Linked DNA regions of Parasedimentitalea psychrophila. The protein of the gene in region 1 binds, or shares a complex with, the protein of each later gene. Links are inferred from orthologs where the notes say so. Each region holds a gene or a part of one and is shown in the gene's direction. Other genes may lie near its edges.

Region 1 (8,265 bases):
TATATCCCGCGAAATCACCAGATCGAACAGATGATAGCTGCCGCGGTGGCGGGGGATTACGCGCTGTTTCACCGTTTAAATCAGGTGCTGGCACAGCCCTTTGCACAGCAGCCTGACCAGGCTGACCTGCGCCTACCGCCAACCCCGGATCAGGTGGTCCCGGCGACCTTCTGTGGCACCTGATCCCATTCATCTGGCTCTAAATATCCTCGGGGGTGAATTGGCCAGAGGCCAAGAGGGGGCAGACAGCCCCCCTTTTGAGCGTAGTTTCGATTGAAAGCAAACCGCCCTGTACCGGATCGGCAGAATAGCCAATACTCAGGCAACCAAAGGAATTTAGATGTCTGTCCCAACCCTGCGCCTGGCCAGTTACAATATTCAGAAATGTGTTGGTCTGGACCTGCGCCGCAGGCCGCGGCGCACATTGCAGGTGATCGACGGCACCGGCGCTCAGATCGTGCTGCTGCAAGAGGCCGACAAGCGGCTGCCTCCGCGACCCGCTGCCTTGCCGCATTTTGTGCTGGACGAGGCCGGCTGGCAGATTGCCAACCTGGGCGGCGCGGGCTCTCTGGGCTGGCATGGCAACGCGATTTTGTGGCGCTCAGATTCGGTGACCATGCGCGATCATGGCCACATCAAGCTGCCGGGGCTGGGACCGCGTGGTGCAGTCTGGGCGCGGTTCGACACCGCCATCGGCCCGCTGCGGGTGATCGGTGCGCATCTTGGGCTGACCGGTAGAGTGCGCCACGAGCAGGTGCTGCATCTGGCCCGCGAGAGCGCCAGTTTTGATGACACACCCTTGGTCTGGGGCGGTGACTTTAACGAGTGGTCGCGGGCCCCGGTTCTGGATCATCTGGCGCCGGAAATGACCTTTTTGGTACCCAAGCCGAGTTTCCCGGCGCTGCGCCCCATTGGCGCCTTGGACCGGATCGCCATTGGCCCGGATCTACAGGTGGCGGCGCATGGGGTTTACAGCGAACGCCCGGCCCATATTGCCTCGGATCATCTGCCGGTCTGGGCTGACCTGCGTCGCGCATGAAAAACCCCGCCCCGGTGAGCACCGGAGCGGGGTTTGAATTGTTTTTGGGTTAACCAGAGGTCACACTGCAGTTAAGCTGCGGTCCGGTTGCCGCCACCGCCGCCACCGCTGCGCCGCCGCCGACTCTGACCGCCGGGCTTGGCACCGTCACCGCCGCCGGCAGATCTGCGCTGGCCACCGCCGCCACCGCCGCCGCCGCGACGCCGGTTGCCACCACCGCCACTGGGTTTCTTGGCGCCGGGCTGAACTTCCCAAGGGGTGCCCGAGGCCACCGGAATGGTGGTGCCCAGAACCTTTTGGATGTCCTTCAATTCGCCCATTTCATCGGGAGAACAGAAGGCAATCGCTGCGCCGTCCTTGCCAGCCCGCGCGGTGCGGCCGATGCGGTGCACATAGGCGTCGGGCACATTGGGCAGATCATAGTTATAGACGTGTTTGACGTCCGGAATATCCAGCCCGCGGGCCGCCACATCGGTGGCCACCAGCACTTTGATCTGACCGGATTTAAACGCCGCAATTGCCCGGTCGCGCTGGCCCTGGCTTTTGTTGCCGTGGATCGAGGCTGTCGAGAAACCAGCCTTTTCCAGCGTCTTCATCAGCTTTTCCGAGCCATGCTTGGTGCGGCCAAAGACCAGCGAACGCTCGTCTGTGTGCTTGGACAGCAGCTCTTTCAGCAGCGAAGTCTTTTCCGCCTTGGCGATGAAATGCACCTCTTGGGTGACCTTGTCGGCAGCCTTGCCCGGAGGCGAGACTTCGACCCGGATCGGGCTTTTGAGGTAGCTAGCGGCGATCTCGTTCATCTGTTTTGGCATGGTGGCCGAGAACAGCATGGTCTGGCGCTCGGTGGGCAGCAGCGCGGCGATTTTGCGCAGGGCGTGGATAAAGCCCATGTCCAGCATCTGGTCGGCTTCGTCCAGCACCAGGAAATCACAGGAGCCAAGGTTAAGGGCGCGGCGGTCCAGAATGTCCAGCAAACGACCGGGGGTGGCGACCAGAATGTCGGTGCCACGGGCAATGCGCTGGATCTGCGGGTTGATCGATACGCCGCCAACCACCAGGCCGACGCTCATCGATGAGCCATCCATCAGGCCTTTGATCTGCTGGCTGATCTGATTGGCCAACTCACGGGTTGGCGCCAGAACCAGACCGCGTACGGTCTTGGGAGCGGGTTTACGCTCATACTGCATCATCTGAGCAATCAGCGGCACCCCGAAGGCTGCGGTTTTGCCGGTGCCGGTCTGGGCCAGGCCCAGCACGTCGCGGCCCTGCAACGCATGCGGAATTGCGTGCGACTGAATCGGGGTTGGGTCTTTGAAGCCCATGGCTTCGATCCGGGCCAGAAGCTTCTCGGGAAGCCCCATTGTAGAAAATTCGCTCAAGTCATATCCTTTCGCAGCCTTTGCAGATGCAACGGCCGGTTTTGTCGCAACCTGTGCGACGAGTTGGGGGCAGGGACCTCGGGCGCAGCTGGCCGTATGCCAGCGAGCCGGTCGTCTGCTCGTGCCCCACGCGTGATTTTGGGAACGCAGGTATATCACTGTAGGCGCTGGAGACCGGAGTCTCGGAGGGGGCAAAATTGCCCGAACGCCTCTGCTCACGCGGCAGAGAGGGATACCTGTTGGGCCAAATGGCTGTGGATAAGGTATTTGTCAACCGGCATTCTGTGATTATATCCGGTTTTCGGGCGCTTGTTCTTTCGTTACACAGGGCAACCAAGCGCAATGTGAGCGCACAGAGGATGCCGATGACTGATACAATCATTTCCCGCTGCGAGGCCAAGGGCCTGCGTATGACCGGTCAACGCCGGATCATTGCCCGCGTCCTGCAGGACAGTGTAGACCACCCGGATGTGGAGGCCTTGTATACCCGTGCCAGTGCGCTGGACGCCGGTATCTCGATTGCGACGGTCTATCGGACCGTCAAGCTGTTTGAGGAAGCTGGTATACTGGAGCGGTTGGAGTTCGGCGATGGCCGCGCCCGCTATGAGGATGCCGAGCGCGAGCACCATGACCATTTGATTGATATGAATTCCGGTGAGGTGATCGAATTTGTGGATCCTGACATCGAGGCGTTGCAGGAAAAGATTGCCCAGAAGCTGGGCTATGAGCTGAAGGGCCATAAGCTGGAACTCTACGGGGTGCCAATCCGCAAGAGGTAAAAGAACCGGGAGTCGTTTCATCGTTGGGGCGCCTGCCTGCGCCGGGCTTGGAGTGAGTATTTTAGGCAAAAAGAAACCCCAGGGGGGTGGTTAGTTGTTGCCGGCTGTCCCCGGAGCCATGAAACGGCTGGCCTCGGCGTGGCTTAGGGCCTGATCCGCATAGCTGAAGGTGCCCTGTTCGAGGATCTCGTTTGCCGCCCTTACCAGGGCGCCCAGGGCGGCGCGGGCAAAAGAGCCGCCGACGCTGATGCGTTTGACGCCGGTATCTGCAAGGTCGCTCACCGACCAGTTTGGCCCGCCTAGGCCCATGACCACATTCACCGGCTTGTCCAGGTTGCGGCACAGGGTTGCGATCGAGGCCAGGTCCGGCAGGCCGGGGGCGTATAACACCTCTGCTCCGGCGTCGCTGAAGGCCTGTAGGCGGGCGATGGTGTCCGCGAGGTCCGGCCGTCCACAGATGAAGTTTTCGGCGCGGGCGGTTAGCAAGAAGGGTTTGCCTGCGCATGTTTCGGCCGCAGCCTGGATGCGCTCGACGGCGAGATCAAAATCGTAGATGGGCCGGTCAGCGTCGCCGGTTGTGTCCTCGATTGAGCCGCCGACCAGACCGATATCCATCGCCTGCTGGATGGTCTGTTGGCAGTCTTTGGCGGCAGCGCCAAAACCATTTTCCAGGTCTGCGGAGACCGGCAGGTCGCAGGCGGCGACAATGTCGCAGGCGTTGGCCAGAATTTCATCGCGGCTGATGGCGCCTTCGGAATCCTGCTTGCCAATCGAAAAAGCCAGACCTGCACTGGTTGTTGCCAGGGCCTCGAAGCCCAGCGAGCCTAGTATCAATGCGCTGCCAGCGGTCCATGGGTTGGGCATGACAAATGCGCCGGGGCGGGCATGCAGATCGCGAAATGTCTCGTATTTTTGAAGGGATGATGTCATTGAATTTCTCCTAAATAGATAGATCCTAGCACTAATGGGAGCATCGGGCGTGCATCAATATCTGTGATGCAGTGCGGCACGACTTGTTGCGTTGGTTGTGTCGGATTGTCGCGAATGGGCGAGCGTGGTTGCTGAAAATGTCGTTGCTCTGGTCGGATTGTGCCAGCACAGGCTGGCGATCCCTCTGATGGAGATGCGCGTATGAACAATCTTAACGGTATCTTGCTGGTGGTCGCGTCCATGGCCGCCTTTACGCTGGAAGATATGTTTATCAAACATCTGTCGGCGGATATGCCGGTGGGACAGATCCTGATTCTTCTGGGACTTGGCAGCAGTAGCGTGTTTGCGGCCCTGGCCTGGTACAAGGGGCACAATTTACTGGCGAGAGCGGCGTGGAAACCTGCGGCGGTGCTGCGGACCCTGGCTGAGGCTGTTGGTGCGATGTGTTTTGCAACAGCGCTGGCGCTGGTTGATATATCAACTGTGGCAGCGGTGTTTCAGGCCTTGCCACTGGTGATCACCATGGCCGCTGCAGTGTTCCTGAAGGAACAGGTGGGCTGGCGCCGCTGGAGCGCCATTTCGGTTGGCTTTATCGGAGTGCTGTTGATTATTCGCCCTGGTTTTGACGGCTTTGAGCCGGCTTCTATACTGGTGCTTTTGTCGGTGTTTGCCATTGCTGCTCGTGATCTTCTAACCCGGTTTGTGGATTCCTCGGTGTCGTCAACTGTTGTAAGCTTTCAGGGCTTTGCGGCGCTTATCGTGGCTGGAATACTGCTGCTTGTATTGGTCCCCGGAGAGGTGAGCGCGGTGAGCAGCCCACAGGCGCTGATGATCTTTGGCGGCGTGGTGTTTGGGGTTATGGGCTATTACGGCATTGTGGTGGCCATGCGGGTGGGGGATGCCTCGGCGGTGACGCCCTTTCGATACTCGCGACTGTTATTTTCGATTCTTGCGGGCATGGTGATGTTTGATGAACGTCCCGATATGATGACACTGGCCGGGGCTTCGCTGATCATTGGCTCTGGCTTGTATACCTTTCTGCGCGAACGCAGATTGGCACGTTCGAATGGGATGGTTGCGGCCTAGGGACCGAAACATAACGGCGCCTGCCGGTCAATCCAATGAGGTGGGGCTTCTGAGGGCTCTGCGGATCTCTGCGAACGGGCAAGGGGGTGTTAGCGATAACACCTGAGGTTTACATTTGCCCGCTGTCTACCTATGACGCTGGCAAGCAATAGCCATAGTCAGGGACATTCCGATGAGCATTATTATCGACATCCACGCCCGCGAAATTCTCGACAGCCGGGGCAACCCGACGGTTGAGGTTGATGTGATGCTGGAAGACGGCACCATGGGCCGCGCTGCGGTGCCTTCGGGGGCCTCGACCGGGGCGCATGAGGCGGTTGAAAAGCGCGATGGTGACATGAGCCGCTACCTGGGCAAGGGCGTGCTGGAAGCGGTGGCGGCGGTCAATGGCGAGATCGCCGATATGCTGGTTGGCTTTGATGCCACCGAGCAGGTGTCGATTGACATGGCGATGATCGAGCTGGACGGCACCGACAACAAAAGCCGTCTGGGGGCCAATGCCATTCTGGGTGTCTCGCTGGCAGTCGCCAAGGCCGCAGCTGATTTCACAACGCAGCCGCTGTATCGCTATATCGGCGGCACCTCGGCCCGAGTTCTGCCGGTGCCGATGATGAACATCATCAACGGCGGCGAACATGCCGACAACCCGATCGATATTCAGGAATTCATGATCATGCCGGTGGCTGCGGAAAATATCCGCGAAGCTGTGCGCATGGGCTCGGAAGTGTTCCACACGCTGAAAAAAGAGCTGACAGCGGCGGGCCTGTCCACCGGCATTGGTGACGAAGGGGGCTTTGCGCCCAATATCGCCTCGACCCGTGAAGCGCTGGATTTCATCCTGCGTTCGATCGAGAAGGCCGGGTATAAGCCGGGTGAAGAGATCTATCTGGCGCTGGATTGCGCCGCGACCGAATATTACAAGGATGGCAAATACGTTCTTTCGGGGGAGGGGAAATCCCTGACCTCCGAGGAAAACGTTGCCTATCTGGCGGCGCTGGCCAATGATTACCCGATCATCTCTATCGAAGATGGCATGGCCGAAGATGACTGGGACGGCTGGAAGGCGCTGACCGATGCCATTGGCGACAAGGTGCAGCTGGTGGGCGACGATCTGTTTGTGACCAACCCGACACGTCTGGCGGATGGCATCGCCAAAGGATCCGCCAACTCGATGCTGGTGAAAGTGAACCAGATTGGCACCCTGACCGAAACGCTGCAGGCGGTCGACATGGCGCACCGGGCTGGCTTTACCAATGTGATGTCGCACCGCTCGGGCGAGACCGAGGATGCCACCATCGCCGACCTGGCGGTGGCGACCAACTGTGGTCAGATCAAAACCGGCTCGCTGGCGCGGTCGGACCGGCTGGCAAAATACAACCAGCTGATCCGTATCGAGGAGGCCCTGGGCGAGGTCGCGGAATATGCGGGCCGTTCGATCCTGAAGGGCTAAGCCAACAGATCAGACCAATTTTAACGCCCCGGATGAAAGTCTGGGGCGTTTTTTGTGCGAGATCAGCATAGCCGGATTTTCGATCACAACATTGCGATCCTGAAACGGACCGAGATGGGGTAACTTGCCCTAACCATACGGAAGGGGAAGAAGCCATGATTGTCAAAACACTGACCGCGGCCGCGATTTTCGCTTTTGCTGCCAGTCCTGCATTTGCGCAGGACACACAACGTGCGATTACCAATGTCAAAGGTGATGTCTGGCGATTTCAAAACAACTTCCACTTCTCGGTGTTTGTGATCACCGATGAGGGTGTCATTGTCAGCGATCCGATCAACGCCGAGGCCGCAGCCTGGCTGAAGAGTGAAATCTCGAAACTGACGGATGCGCCGATAACCCATTTGGTCTATAGCCACAGCCATGGCGATCATGCCTCTGGTGGGGCGATATTCGCTGACACGGCAACTGTCTTTGCCGGCGCCAATGGGCCAGAGGAGATTGACGGGGTGACCCCCGACACGCAGGTCTCTGAGGTGAGCAATTTCACCTCCGGCGATCATAGCTTTGAAATAACCGCGCTGGGCTCTGGTCATGGAAGCGACATGCTGGCGCTGGTCATCCGTCCCGAAAACGTCGCATTCATCGTTGATGTTGTGACGCCCAAGCGGCTGCCATTCAAGAATTTCCCGGGGGCTGATATTGGCGGCTACATTGATCAGATCCGGGTGGTTGAAACGCTTGAATTTGATGTGCTGGTGCCGGGCCACGGCGCCCTGGGTGGCAAGGTCGACGCCACCGAGAACCGTCAATATGTCGAGTGGCTGCGGGATGCGGTGACGGCAGAGTTGAAACAGGGCAGCAGTGTCGAAGAGATTGTCGCCTCGCTTGATACTAGTGCCTACGCCGATTGGGGGAATTATGAAAACTGGCGGGATCTCAATATTCGCGGGATGGCGGATTGGCTGGTAGAAAGCGGGGCGCTGAACTAGGCGGCAATTTTGCTCTGTCGGATCGGCGCCGGACGTGGTTCGATTGCTGCACCCGGTGCAATTCGCGTCACATCGGACTCGACAAAACACTATCATCTTGATACGGGGCGGGTTATTGCAAATCATTGCAGCTGGATTTTAGAAAAGGTGGCGAAACCCACATGCAGGTTAGCGTTCGCGACAACAATGTCGATCAAGCCCTTCGGGCCTTGAAGAAAAAACTACAGCGCGAAGGCGTGTTCCGTGAAATGAAGCTGAAGCAGCATTTCGAGAAACCGTCTGAGAAAAAAGCGCGCAACAAGGCGGAAGCGATCCGTCGTGCCCGTAAATTGGCGCGTAAAAAACTGGAGCGCGAAGGGTGATGTAAATCACGCTGTTGCTTTGACGAGTTTGAAAACCCCCGCGGCCAATTGACCGCGGGGTTTTTTGTTGCGCAGGGTCGCCAGTCGGCAACCCCGAATGGCGACCCATAGCTGCGATCCACATTATGTATCGGGCTAAAACTGGATTGCCAAAACACCATCGTGCTATAGAGCCCAGCGGCGTTTGATGGCTGGGGCGATTGGGACCCGCGACATATGGGGCAAGGTTGATTGTGAGGGCGAAGGGCCAT
Region 2 (9,042 bases), 1.3 Mb from region 1 along the record:
GATGCGGTCATGGTCAGCGACAGCTTGGGCACCATTGTTCTGGCGACGGAATCACGTTGGCGCGGATTGAGCGAAGAGGATGCGCTGACGCTGCAGACACCGCAGGGGGCGATTCAGCGGGCGATCCGGGCGACGACAGATTGGACTGTATTGCCCGCAGATGCCTATCTTCAGGGTGAGGCGGTGATGCGGATTACCAACCGTATTCAATTCCGCGGCTGGCGGATGACCTCTTATACCACCTATGCCTCTATCCGGGAGCGGGTGAATGCCGTTTTGGCACTGGAAATAATGGGGTTTGCGATATTCCTGGCACTGGGATTTTATACGCTGAGCCGACGAAGCGCGCTGCGTATGGTGTTGTTTCAGCGCGAGTCGGCAGAGCTTCGTGTGTTGAACACCCGTTTGCAGCGGGAAGTTGCCGAACGTGAAAGAGTGCAGCAAACCCTTGCGGTGGCCGAGCAAAGCCTGGCGCAGAGCTCGAAACTGGCGGCACTTGGGGAAATGTCGGCGGCTGTCAGCCACGAATTAAATCAACCTTTGGCGGCGATGAAAACCTATTTGGCCGGGGCGCGATTGCTGCTGGGCCGTAATCGTCCTGACGAGGCTTTGGTCTCCTTTGGGCGGATTGATGATCTGATTGAGCGGATGGGGGCCATTACCCGGCAGTTGAAATCTTATGCGCGCAAGGGTAGCGATACGTTTGTCCCGGTCAACTTGGGGGATGCGCTGGCCTCTAGCTTGTCGATGATGGAGCCACAGTTGCGTCAGCGCCATGTCAGGATTGCCCGCGTGTTGCCGGATAGCCCGGTCTATGTGATGGGCGACCAGATGCGTATCGAACAGGTGATGGTGAACCTCTTGCGAAACGCGTTGGACGCCACCAAGTCAGTGGTAGACCCTGAGATCGAAATCATTCTCGCTGGCGGGGAAACTGCTATCCTGGCAGTGCGCGACAACGGAGCGGGGATCGAAGACTTTGGCGAGTTGTTTGAGCCCTTTTATACCACCAAGCTGCCAGGAGACGGGGTTGGGCTTGGGCTTGCCATCTCGTCCGGGATCGTCAACGACCTTGGCGGACGGCTGACCGCCCGCAATGGCGAGAACGGCGGCGCGGTGTTTGAAATGCAATTGCCGATCCTGGTGGACGGGGTCGAAGCCGCTGAATAGACGCGGCGAGTTTGAGGAGGATAGATTATGGCCCAGGCCATGAAGATCGCGATTGTCGACGACGAGCAGGATATGCGCCAGTCGATCAGCCAGTGGCTGGCCTTGTCAGGCTATGACACAGAAACATTTGCCAGCGCCGAAGAGGCGCTAAAGGTGCTGAGCGCCGATTACCCCGGCATTGTGATTTCCGATATCAAAATGCCGGGCATGGACGGGATGCAATTCCTGAAGAAATTGATGGGCAGCGACAGCGCCCTGCCAGTGATCATGATCACCGGTCACGGCGATGTGCCGATGGCGGTGGAGGCGATGCGGGTCGGGGCCTTTGATTTCCTTGAGAAACCGTTCAACCCGGACCGAATGTCAGAGCTTGCCAAACGAGCGACCGGGGCCCGGCGTCTGGTGCTCGACAACCGGGTGCTGCGCCGTGAACTGTCGGATGGCACCCAGATCATGAAAAAGCTGATCGGCGCCAGTCCGGTGATGGATCGGTTGAAAGAGGATATTCTGGACCTTGGCCAGGCCGACGGTCACGTGATGATCGACGGGGAAACGGGCACTGGTAAAACTTTGGTGGCGCATGCTTTGCACGCTGTTGGCAGCCGGGCCGGTAAGAAGTTTGTATTGGTCAGCTGTGCGGCGCTGGAAGAGGAGGCGCTGTCCAGACGGTTGTTTGGACCGATGATGCCGGAAGATTCGCTGTTACCGGCCATCGAAGAGGCGCGCGGTGGCACATTGGTATTGGAAGATATTGATGCGCTGACCGAGCCCTTGCAGGGCAAGTTGCTCAGCGTGATCAATGAGCAGGGCACCCCAGGCGAAACCCGCATCGTTGCGATCTCAAACCTGCAAGAGGCGGGTAAGACCTGTGAGGATGCCTTGCGACCGGATTTGTTTTATCGTCTGGCCGCATTGCGTATCACGGTGCCGCCGTTGCGGCAGCGCGGCGAGGACATTCTGACCCTGTTTATGCGGCTCTCTGAACAGTTTTCCGAGGAATACGGCTGTGAGGCCCCCAAGGTCTCGGCGCAAGAAGCGGCGCAATTGCTGCAGGCGCCCTGGCCGGGCAATGTGCGCCAGTTGATCAATATTGCCGAACGGGCGGTGTTGCAGGCGCGGCGCGGCTCTGGGACCATTGCCTCGCTCCTGATGTCCGATCACGAGGAAATGCAACCGGTGATGACAACCGAGGGCAAGCCGCTGAAGGAATACGTAGAAGCCTTTGAGCGGATGTTGATCGACAATACAATGCGCCGCCACAAGGGCTCGATCGCATCGGTGATGGAAGAGCTCTGCCTGCCGCGCCGGACTTTGAATGAAAAAATGGCCAAATATGGTTTGCAACGGTCCGACTATCTCTGAGGCGAGCTGTCCACAGGGCGACTGACAAGGTGCGGGTCTCGCTGACAGCACCGAAACACGGGCGTACAAGCGAAGAAATTCGCTTGTTTTTTACCCTTTGGCTGAATTGATCGCCAAATTGTGTAATTTCCCGGGGGCTTTGACAGATGTCCATTGTCATTACCTATCCACAGGCAGTATGCTGCTGGGAAGTGACTACCACCAATATGGGGTGAGTCACTTCAAATGAGTTTCGCTGTTTTCCGTCTTTGTCCGGTATGATCCGAGAAGGCGAGAACAGACCGATTGGCCCCGGGGATCCGGGGTAGTTTAGCGCCTGCGCTGGAATGTTTTCAGGGCAGGAAGAAATGGGCAGGGATCGGGATAGTCCCACCTGTCGGAGAAGAACCGCGATGACGCGCGCGCAGGCACAGAGCTTAGAGACAGGACCGCCGGGAACACTTTCCGCGACCATGTTCTGTCGCGCACCGTCAGATATCGCCCTGACAAGACATCACCCAAAACGCGCAGCCCCCCCCGGAAACGGCCGGAGCGTGCGCGCGCAGGCATGGTGCACTAAGGAAACATGGCAAAGAAGATGCTTATTGATGCCACCCACGCCGAGGAAACTCGGGTTGTGGTGGTCGACGGAAACAAGGTTGAGGAGTTCGACTTTGAATCCGAGAACAAACGCCAGCTTGCTGGCAATATCTATCTGGCAAAAGTAACCCGGGTCGAACCCTCTCTGCAGGCAGCCTTTGTTGAATATGGCGGCAATCGTCATGGCTTTCTGGCGTTTTCGGAAATTCACCCCGATTACTACCAGATCCCGGTCGCCGACCGGCAAGCTCTGATGGAAGAAGAGCGCGTCTATGCCGAGGCAATGCGCGCCAAGGACGACGAGGAAGACAGCAAGCCTGCCAAACCGCGCCGGTCACGGTCGCGAAGCCGTACCAAGGCTGAAGACGTAGCCTCCAAGGATGCGGTTGAGACCAAAGAAGTCGAAATCCCCCAGACCGAAATTTCCGGTATGGAAACCATTGATCTCAGCGATGAGGCCGACACCGGTTCGGCTGATGTGCTTGGTGTGTCCGAAGGCAGCTCTCCGATGGAGACCGTGGCAGAGACCCCGGTTGAAGAACCTGTTCAGGAGCAATCCGAACCACAGGTCGAAGCCGCTGAAGGTGCCGTTGACGCGGTGGCTGAAGATGCTGCGCCTGTTGCTGAAGCTACAGTGACCGAAGATGAGACCACCTCGGAGCAACCTGTAGTGCAGGATGCGGCTGCGGAGACATCCGTGGCAGAGGATGACGCGACCGAAGCAAAAGAGCCGGGCGACGATGAGCCGGATGCCGACGACAACCGTGCGGACGCCATCTCAAAAGACAGCACAATCGAATCGGTTGCGGATGAAGACGACAGCGAGGACATCCGTCCGCGCCGCAAGCCACGTCCACGCCGCTACAAGATTCAGGAAGTTATCAAAGTTCGCCAGGTTCTGCTGGTTCAGGTCGTCAAAGAAGAGCGTGGCAACAAGGGCGCTGCTCTGACCACATATCTGTCGCTGGCAGGTCGCTACTGCGTGCTGATGCCCAACACCGCCCGCGGTGGTGGTATCTCGCGCAAGATCACCAATGTTGTTGACCGTAAAAAACTGAAAGAGATCGCCAACGAAATCGACGTGCCGTCAGGTGCGGGCCTTATTGTGCGCACCGCTGGTGCCAAACGCACCAAGGCTGAGATCAAGCGCGATTATGAATACCTGCAACGGCTGTGGGAACAGATCCGCGAGCTGACGCTGAAATCAATTGCGCCCGCCAAGATCTATGAAGAAGGCGATCTGATCAAACGCTCGATCCGCGATCTTTATAACCGCGAAATCGACGAGGTGTTTGTTGAGGGTGAGCGCGGCTATCGCATCGCCAAAGACTTCATGAAGATGATCATGCCGTCGCACGCCAAGAACGTGAAACGCTATAATGAAACCCTGCCGCTGTTCGCCCGTTATCAGGTCGAAAGCTATCTGGGGGGCATGTTCAACCCGACCGTTCAGCTGAAATCCGGTGGCTATATCGTGATTGATGTCACCGAGGCCCTGGTGGCCATCGACGTCAACTCGGGCCGCGCCACCAAAGAAGGCTCGATCGAGGACACCGCCACCAAGACCAACCTGGAGGCCGCCGAAGAGGTGGCCCGCCAGTTGCGACTGCGGGACCTTGCTGGCCTGATCGTCATTGATTTCATCGACATGGACGAGCGCAAGAACAACGCCGCCGTTGAGAAAAAGATCAAGGACAAGCTGAAAACCGACCGCGCCCGTATTCAGATTGGTCGCATTTCGGGCTTTGGCCTGATGGAGATGAGCCGCCAGCGTCTGCGCCCCGGCATGCTCGAAGCCACCACTCAGCCGTGCCCCTCGTGTCACGGCACTGGTCTGATCCGCTCCGACGATAATATGGCGCTGACCATTCTGCGCCAGATCGAGGAAGAGGGCACCCGCAACCGCTCACGCGAAGTCCTGGTGCGCTGCCCGGTCAGCATTGCCAACTTCCTGATGAACCAAAAGCGCGAGCATATCGCCCAGATCGAAGCCCGCTATGGTATGTCGGTTCGCATCGAAGGGGATCCGCATCTGATCAGCCCTGACTTCACATTGGAAAAGTTCAAGACAGCCACCCGTGCGGTGTCGGTCGCGACGGCTCCGGTGGTATCGGTTGATACATCGCTGATGGATCAAGTGGATGCTGACGAGGCTGAAGCCATTGAAGATGAAGAAGAAGAGGTGGTTGTCGAGATCACTGAAGTCTCTACTGAAGCGGCTGAAACATCGGATGAATCTGAGACCAAGCCCAAGCGCAAGCGGCGTCGTCGCCGGCGTCGGTCGGGCAAATCTGATGACGCCGAAAACGGCTCTGAAGATGGCTCGGATGACAGTGCTGAAGCCGCTGTTGCTGCTGAAACCGTCTCCGAAGCAGACGGTGCTGTCTCGGGCGAGGTGACAGCTGATGGCGAACAGCCAGCCGAAGACGAGAAAAAGCCAAAGCGGACTCGCACCCGGTCGCGGTCACGGTCGCGCGGCAACAAGTCCAAGGTTGAAGCTGCCGAAGGTGAAGCCACTCCGTCGACTGACGCTCCGGCCGAGGTTGCTGTCGTGGACGAACCCGCTGCAGCTGAACAGCCAGCGACTGAAGCTGAGCCTACGCCAGTAGTTGCAGAACCAGTGGCAGAAGCTGCACCAGAGGTTTCTGTTGAAACCGCTGTTGCCGACGTCACTGAAGCAGCACCCGCTGAGCAGCCCGAGGCTGCGGTGGAAACGACTGAGCCTGAGACGGTTGCGGTTGCCACACCCGAGGTGGCTGCAGAACCTGTGGCCGTTGCTGAGGTGGTCGCCGAACCCGTGCCAGAGACCGCACCGGAGGTGATAGAGACTGCACCGGAGGTGATTGAGACTGCACCGGAGGTGATTGAGACTGCTGCACCGGAAACGGCTGAGGCAGACACAATTGTCGAAGCCGCACCCGAACCGGCTGTGGCAGAACCGGAGCTGGTTGCCGCTGAAGAGGTCGCTCCTGAGCCGGAGCAGCCGCCCAAGCCAAAGCGCCGCGGCTGGTGGTCGCTGGGCAACTAAAGCAAGTTTGAAACGCCGGGGGAAACCCCGGCGTTTTCATTTGTCGGCCATCGAGTTGGGGTGACTGTTTTTGTTGAGACACTGTTAGGTTGTTTCGCGTGCGAAACATTATCAGGCGATTTCGGAAGAACCGCCATATGTCCGGAGCCGATATGTCACCAGCTTATTTTTAGATTAATGGATAGGTGCAGAGGCCGCGCTTGGGGCTCAGCCGCCCTTGCGGACCAGATAGATCTGATGGCCGTCAGCCTCGGTTATCTGCAGCAGTGTGTGGCCGCTCTCATTGCAGAAATGCGGCACGTCGATCACCGCTGCGGGATCGTCTGCCAGCAGCTGCAGAAGCGCCCCCTGTTGTAGGGGTTTCAGCCGCTTGCGCAGTTTAAGGACCGGCAGCGGGCACAACAGGCCAATGGCATCCAGTATTTCACTAATATCGCTCATAACAGTCAGATATGACGGAAAATTCATCCTGTCCACAGGGATGTGACCAGCTGTCCTCGTGACCTTTGAAATCAGGTGGGGTAAGGCAGTTATATGTTTGGTATTGAAATCATCGATGCAGGCCTAATCCCTGCTATGCTCGTCGCGCTGATCGCCGGTTTGATCAGCTTCCTTTCCCCCTGTGTGTTGCCCATCGTGCCACCCTATCTGGCCTATATGAGCGGCGTTTCAATAGGAGATATGCAAAACCCCGGTGCGGCCCGCCGCAAGGCGATACTGGCCGCGTTATTTTTTATCATGGGCCTATCAACTGTGTTCCTGTTGCTGGGCTTTACCGCGTCGATTTTCGGCGCCTTTGTCCTGCAAAACCAAGAGCTCTTCGCGCAGGTCTCGGGCTTGGTGGTGATCATCTTCGGGCTGCATTTCCTGTCGGTCTTCCGTATTCCGATTCTGGATCGTGAGATGCGAATGGAGGCGGGGCAGTCCGGTGGATCAGCGATTGGCGCCTATGTACTGGGCCTTGCCTTTGCCTTTGGCTGGACGCCCTGTATTGGCCCGCAACTGGGGGCAATTTTGTCGCTGGCAGCGTCTGAGGCCTCGGTTGCCCGGGGAACCATTTTGCTGGGTATTTATGCGCTTGGCCTTGGCGTTCCCTTCCTGCTTGCTGCCATATTCCTCAGCCGTTCGATGGTGCTGATGAACAAGATGAAACGCCACATGGGTTTGATTGAAAAACTGATGGGTGGGTTGCTTTTGCTGGTGGGGGTGATGCTGGTGACCGGGTTGTTCTCAACCTTTTCCTGGTGGCTGCTGGAAGCCTTTCCGGCTTTAGCCCTTCTTGGTTAGATAAAGGGGGCCGGATGGCCCCTTTTACTTTATATGCAGGGTCTTACTCTTGCCGGAATGACCCGCTAGGTTACGGTAAACACATTTTAAGGGCAGGGCATTGGGTCGGGTCGCGAACAGTCTACAGCGTACAGAGGTGCATCGGCGCCGGGTGTTTTACATCCCCGGCTACGACCCTATTCCGCCGCGCCGCTACCGCGAGCTCTATCGTAAAGAGGCGGCGGCACAGGCTGAAATTTCCGGCTATGAGATTGCCCTGAGCGCCAAAGCTTCGAAATCAGGTCCCTACGGGTGGCAGGTGCAATCCGCTATCGACAAGGCCAAAACGGCCACCGATGTTGAGGTGCTGGTGTGGTCTGATATCGTCCGCGACAGCATGGAGAGCTCGATCCTGGCGACCTACCTGCAAATGGTGCGAACGGCCTGGATCTATATATCAACAGGAACATTGCGCCGCTTGATGCGATTGCGAAAAGGTCCTGTTATTGCGGCGCTATATCCGATTGGCATGTTGCTGGTACAGGCGCTGTTGGCGGCTCTTGTGACCTGGGGTGTGGGCCGGGCGGTGATTGCATTGGCCGAGCATTTCCTGCTCTTTGGAGCCTTTGTTGGGATGGCTGGCCTCGGTCTCGGGCTGTTGGCCGGGATGGTATTGATGCGCTGGTTCAAGAAAATGGATGGCAAGTTTTTTGCCTATTACCTGATGCATGATTACGCCTATTCAGCCTCCTCCAGGGGGGCGTATTCGTCTGCTTTGGAAGGCCGGATGGCAGAGTTCACGACACTGATACGGGATGCTCTGGCGGATGATACGATGGACGAGGTCCTGGTGGTTGGACATTCCTCGGGGGCGCATATTGCGGTGTCGGTGCTGTCTGACCTGATCCGTGGCGGGCTGGCGGACAATCATCCGCCGCTGAGTTTCCTGAGCCTGGGGCAGGTGGTGCCAATGGTCTCTTTTCTACCAAAGGCCTACCGGCTGCGTGCGGATCTGAAATTCCTGTCGCAGAGCGATGAACTGGCCTGGGTTGATGTCACCGCACCCAGCGATGGCTGTGCCTTTGCGCTCTGTGACCCGGTCAGCGTCAGTGGGCTGGCCTCGGCGGCGAAACGCTGGCCGCTGGTGTTTTCGGCGGCTTTCACCCAGACCTTAAGCCCGCAACGCTGGGCCGAGTTGCGCTGGCGGTTTTTTCGGCTGCATTTCCAGTATCTCTGCGCCTTTGATCGGCCAGGAGACTATGATTATTTTCAAATCACCGCCGGTCCGCTGACACTGCGGGAACGCTATCGGGAGCGGCAGCCGTCACGGTCGCGTATTGATGAAACAGTGTCCAAATATACCGCGGTGGCGCCGCTATGATGCCGCCCAAACCGCCGTCCCGACCGGGGAAAGTCTCGTTGTGGCGCTATCTCCGCCTGTTTCGCCAGGACATCCTGTCGGCGCAGCCCGCACGGCTGTATCACGCCTGGATGGCCGAGTTCCGCACGCCGTTCTTTCGCTCATTCCTGATCAACCAGCCTGACTTGGTGAAAGAGGTGCTTAAAAACCGCCCCGATGATTTTCCCAAATCCAATCGTATTGCCGAAGGGTTGCGGCCATTGCTGGGGAATTCGGT

The links.
Region 2: the proteins of eno (region 1) and QPJ95_RS16345 are in contact, whole or in part, in a solved structure (PDB 2FYM), measured with the Escherichia coli proteins. The link is inferred for Parasedimentitalea psychrophila from one-to-one orthologs.

The regions. Positions count from the first base shown.
Region 1 is NZ_CP127247.1:4,651,194-4,659,458, reverse strand. The notes cover bases 4,693-7,524. They hold eno (phosphopyruvate hydratase), read left to right. Parts: upstream 4,693-5,385; coding sequence 5,386-6,663; downstream 6,664-7,524. Other genes in these bases: QPJ95_RS22465 (MBL fold metallo-hydrolase), read left to right, coding at 6,819-7,524; QPJ95_RS22475 (DMT family transporter), read left to right, coding at 4,693-5,213. In the rest of the region: QPJ95_RS22500 (protein adenylyltransferase SelO), read left to right, coding at 1-183; QPJ95_RS22495 (endonuclease/exonuclease/phosphatase family protein), read left to right, coding at 341-1,039; QPJ95_RS22490 (DEAD/DEAH box helicase), read right to left, coding at 1,111-2,418; QPJ95_RS22485 (Fur family transcriptional regulator), read left to right, coding at 2,784-3,197; QPJ95_RS22480 (isocitrate lyase/PEP mutase family protein), read right to left, coding at 3,288-4,127; more of QPJ95_RS22475, read left to right, coding at 4,329-4,692; more of QPJ95_RS22465, read left to right, coding at 7,525-7,652; rpsU (30S ribosomal protein S21), read left to right, coding at 7,814-8,014. UniProt on the Escherichia coli protein: Catalyzes the reversible conversion of 2-phosphoglycerate (2-PG) into phosphoenolpyruvate (PEP). It is essential for the degradation of carbohydrates via glycolysis.
Region 2 is NZ_CP127247.1:3,350,480-3,359,521, forward strand. The notes cover bases 2,731-6,339. They hold QPJ95_RS16345 (Rne/Rng family ribonuclease), read left to right. Parts: upstream 2,731-3,097; coding sequence 3,098-6,139; downstream 6,140-6,339. Also shown: QPJ95_RS16335 (sensor histidine kinase), read left to right, coding at 1-1,170; QPJ95_RS16340 (sigma-54-dependent transcriptional regulator), read left to right, coding at 1,198-2,532; QPJ95_RS16350 (sulfurtransferase TusA family protein), read right to left, coding at 6,347-6,580; QPJ95_RS16355 (cytochrome c biogenesis CcdA family protein), read left to right, coding at 6,674-7,426; QPJ95_RS16360 (hypothetical protein), read left to right, coding at 7,527-8,786; QPJ95_RS16365 (cytochrome P450), read left to right, coding at 8,783-9,042. UniProt on the Escherichia coli protein: Endoribonuclease that plays a central role in RNA processing and decay. Required for the maturation of 5S and 16S rRNAs and the majority of tRNAs. Also involved in the degradation of most mRNAs.